DNA from 2 places in the Marinobacter sp. W-8 genome. Region 2 is predicted to be linked to the other one. Evidence: riboswitches for the same ligand, from Rfam matches in the RefSeq annotation. Region 2 holds a riboswitch; the other holds the start of a gene.
What was found. Region 2 has a riboswitch for cobalamin ahead of ACF8YQ_RS17915 (ribonucleoside-diphosphate reductase subunit alpha). Riboswitches for the same ligand answer to the same signal wherever they lie in the genome.
Positions count from the first base shown of each region.

Region 1 (2,199 bases), 810 kb from region 2:
TCGTTGTAGCTGGCGACGGCGAGTGCATAGCGGTGCCAGCTGAAGGCGGTTGTGAACAAAGCGCCTGGCTTCGTCCAGAAACAGCTCCAAGTCTGCGCGGTCTTCAGCAGCTTGGCTCATCTTGATGTACCTGTGGTTATTGTTTTTGTGGTTTGGTTCAGACTACGTTGACTCCGGGCTGGGGACATTCCATGAGCTGCTTCGACGAATATCGGCGCGGAATAACCAGTGCCCGGCTGATGGTGGATTTCTTTCAGGCGCAGGGCGCCAGTGTGACACGGCTACTGGCAGGAACAGGGCTGGCCGAGGGTGACCTCAATAATCCCAATACCGACATTCTGGCTCGCCAGGAGCTGCGCCTGGTCGCGAACATTCTGGCTCAGGTGCCGGATGCGCAAAGCCATGCGGCGGCTCTTGGCGATCACTACCACTTTTCTGCCTATGGTTTGTGGGGCTATGGTCTGGTGTGCTGCAACACGGCGGCACAGGCATTGTCACTGGCCCTGAACTATCTGCCGCTGACCTATGCGTTCAGTGGTATCGAATACCGGGAAGAAGGCGATAAGGATTTTTGTGTTTCACGCCACCACCTCTGGAACCGGAGGTCAGCCAGTTTGTGCTGGCGCGGGATATGGTGGCGGCTGCCTTGTTGGTTCGGGAGCTGTTAGAGCAGTACCGCAATGCTGAGGCCTGCCGGCTGTTGCAGCCGAGTGATCTGACCATCAGTGACATTGCACTCCGGCTGGGATTCAGTGATACCTCTACGTTTTCCCAGGCATTCAAACGATGGCAGGGCGTGGCGCCAAGCGTTTACCGAGTGCCTCCTCCCTCTTTTTAATCCATTCTGTGAAAGTGACAAGAGCCTGCAGGATTTCCTTGAATCCAGATTTATTGGCGTATATAGTGCTCTTGTCTTGGTAAGCCACAACATGTTGTGTTTGTGGCAAGGAATCCGGTGAGAATCCGGAACTGACGCGCAGCGGTATTGGGGAACGAACGTGGCATGATGACACTGGCGCAAGCCGGGAAGTCGCTACGTAAGGCAGAGCCGGAAGGCTCACGCCCCTGAGTCCGAAGACCTGCCAGGGCACAAGCACTGCACCTTCGCGATTCAGGGTGAACAGCTGATCATGTCTCGGGTATTCGCCCGTGCCTGTCCTCCTGTCTTCGCGAACGTTGCTGTACCTATTGCAACAACCTGACGCGCTTCCAGGAGGAACCTGATGTCTGCCCACACCACCTCGCACCCTGCTGACCCGGCCTTGCTGGATATCTCCGCTACTGTTGGTGAATACCTGCACCGCAGTGACTGGCGGGTGAATGCCAATGCCAACCAGGGCTATTCCCTCGGCGGCCTGATTCTGAATACCGCCGGCAAGGTGATTGCCAACTACTGGCTGAACGAGGTGTATACCCCGGAAATCGGCCAGGCTCACCGTCAGGCAGACCTGCACATTCACGACCTGGACATGCTCAGTGGTTACTGTGCCGGCTGGTCTTTGCGTACCCTGTTGCACGAGGGCCTGAACGGCGTGCCAGGCAAGGTGGAAGCGGCCCCGCCCAAGCACCTCTCAAGCGCCATCGGCCAGATGGTCAATTTTCTTGGCACCCTGCAGAACGAATGGGCCGGCGCCCAGGCCTTCAGCTCCTTCGACACCTACCTGGCCCCGTTTATCCGCAAGGACAACCTGGACTACGCCACCGTGCGCCAGTGCATCCAGGAGTTTGTTTACAACCTGAACGTGCCATCCCGCTGGGGCACCCAGACTCCGTTCACCAACATCACCTTCGACTGGGTATGCCCGGGCGACCTGCGGGAACAGATACCCATTATTGCCGGTGAGGAAATGCCGTTCAGTTACGGCGAGTTGCAGGCCGAGATGGACATGATCAACCAGGCCTACATTGAGGTGATGACGGCGGGTGACAGCAAGGGCCGGGTGTTCACCTTCCCGATTCCCACCTACAACATCACCCGGGACTTTAACTGGGAATCCGACAATGCCCTGCGGCTGTTTGAGATGACTGCCCGCTATGGCCTGCCGTACTTCCAGAACTTCCTCAATTCCGACCTGGAACCCAACATGGTGCGCTCCATGTGCTGCCGCCTGCAGCTGGACCTACGGGAACTGCTCAAGCGGGGCAATGGCCTGTTTGGCTCAGCGGAACAGACCGGCTCGCTGGGTGTGGTCACCGTCA
Region 1 is NZ_CP172297.1:3,054,058-3,056,256, reverse strand. It holds gene ACF8YQ_RS14265 (hypothetical protein) at 1-120, opposite strand, end outside; gene ACF8YQ_RS14260 (AraC family transcriptional regulator ligand-binding domain-containing protein) at 192-668, shown strand; gene ACF8YQ_RS14255 (helix-turn-helix transcriptional regulator) at 632-838, shown strand; cobalamin riboswitch at 899-1,102, shown strand; partial or broken gene ACF8YQ_RS14250 (ribonucleoside triphosphate reductase) at 1,245-2,199, shown strand, end outside.
Region 1: another riboswitch for cobalamin. It lies ahead of ACF8YQ_RS14250 (ribonucleoside triphosphate reductase); the one in region 2 lies ahead of ACF8YQ_RS17915 (ribonucleoside-diphosphate reductase subunit alpha).

Region 2 (2,199 bases):
CGGCTGAAGCATCCTCAACCGTTCGTGTTGCCTATGTTGAATTCCCGCCCATCAGCTATCGAAACGAGCAGGGAGAGCCCGCCGGCGAGTTTGTGCATATCACCCGCAAGGTGGCGGCAGAGGCGGGTTACCAACTGGAATTCATCTATCTGCCCGTCGCACGTACCTACCTCTATCTGACCAATGGCACTATCGATTTATGGATGGGGCTAACCGACATTCCTGCACTGAAAGACGATGTACTGGAGAGCTGGATCAGCCCGATTCCGGTGGAACTCAGTGCCTGGTATCTGGAGGGCGCGCCACCGGTGGATCACATGGATCGCCTGCGCAACAAAACCGTGATTCTGATCGGCGGCTATACCTATGCCGGCCTCAGAGACTGGCTGACGGCCCAACCCGATATCCGGATCACCGAAGCACCGAATCACCGCTCCGGTCTCAACATGCTCAAGCGCAAGCGCGGTGATTACCTGCTGGACTACCGGCAACCGGTGAAGGAAACCCTGAGCCGCAACTCAGATGCAGAGATTCGCGGGTCGGAAATGCGTAGCCGCAACGCAGCCTGGCTGTTTTCCCTGGCCAATCCGCGCGCGACCATTCTGCGTGAGGCCTTTGATGATGCCTATCTGCGCCTGGCCGAGCGTGGCGAGGTACCGCCGGTGCGCCGGTTCCAGAAAACCTATGTGGTGCCCGGGTTTCCGGAGTAGTACCGGTAAATCCAGTGGTTGGATTACTCCCGTAGTCAGTCCTGCAAGCGGACTATTTCACAAGGGTCAGATCACCATACCAGGCCGTGGCCTGCACCGGGCTGGCGGCGAGACCGAGCGTCAGGGTACTGGCCAAAAGCAGCGAAATTCTCACATCTATTCCTAAAATCCAGTGGTCTGGAGATGGACAGGCTCCGTTGCAAAAAGTGCCTTGTCTTGGCGTATTCGGCCCTATATAGTGACCGGGTCCTTGGTTGACTACCATATATTGTGATCAATCTCTGATCATCTTGATCACAGGGTAGTCGGGAATCCGGTGAGAACCCGGAACTGACGCGCAGCGGTATTGGGGAACGAGCGTGGCAAGATGACACTGGCGCAAGCCGGGAAGTCGCCACGTTAGGCAGAGCTGAAAGGTTCACGCCCCTGAGTCCGAAGACCTGCCAGGGATCAGAAGCCCCCCATGGGTTTCTGGACTGCACCTTCGCGATTCAAGGGTGAGCAGATTGGTCAGGCCTGCCCGTATTCGGGGCAAGGTGTGCCACTGCGTTCGCGAGGGTGAAACGGAACCAACGCGAATTCAGGAGAGCACCATGACAGCCACTGCCATTGCCGAACCCCCGGCCCCCGCGACCGATACCCAATCCCTGCAAGTTATCAAACGAAACGGCACCCTGGTGAGTTTCAACCCGGCCAAGATCAGTGTCGCGGTGACCAAAGCCTTCCTGGCGGTGGAAGGGGACCAGGCAGCCGGTTCCGCCCGCATCAACGACGCCGTGCACCGGGTTACCGAACAGGTAGTGCAGGCCATCAGCCGCCGCCTCAAGGCCGGTGGCAAGGTACACATCGAAGACATCCAGGACCAGGTGGAACTGGCCCTGATGCGGGCCGAAGAGCAGAAAGTGGCCCGGGCCTACGTGCTGTACCGTGAAGAACACGCCCGCCAGCGCGCCGTGGACGAGCCGGTGGAAGCGCACCCGCACCTGACCGTGAAAAAGAGCGACGGTAGCATCGCGCCGCTGGATCTGGGACTGATGAAACAGCAGGTGGAGCAAGCCGCCACCGGGCTGGACGGCATCAACGGCGATTCGCTGGTGGAAGACGCCCTGCGCAACCTCTACGACGGTATTGAGGGCACCGAAGTGCTGACCGCGCTGATCATGACCGCCCGGGGCCGCATTGAACGGGAACCCGACTACAGCGCCGTAACCGCCCGCCTGCTGCTGGAACAGCTCCGGCTGGAAACAGCGGAAGCCCTGGACCTGCCCCGCAGTCTTCCGCTGGCAGAGATTTATCCACAGGCTCTGACAGCGTTTATCCACGCCGGTATCCGCTACGAACTGCTGGACGAAGCCCTGGCGGCCTTTGACCTGGAACGCCTTGGCAACGCCCTGAAACCGGAACGCGATCTCCAGTTCGGCTTCCTGGGCCTGCAAACTCTGTACGACCGTTACTTCCTGCACTGGAACAAGGCCCGCCTGGAACTGCC
Region 2 is NZ_CP172297.1:3,860,890-3,863,088, reverse strand. It holds gene ACF8YQ_RS17920 (substrate-binding periplasmic protein) at 1-710, shown strand, start outside; cobalamin riboswitch at 976-1,173, shown strand; gene ACF8YQ_RS17915 (ribonucleoside-diphosphate reductase subunit alpha) at 1,304-2,199, shown strand, end outside.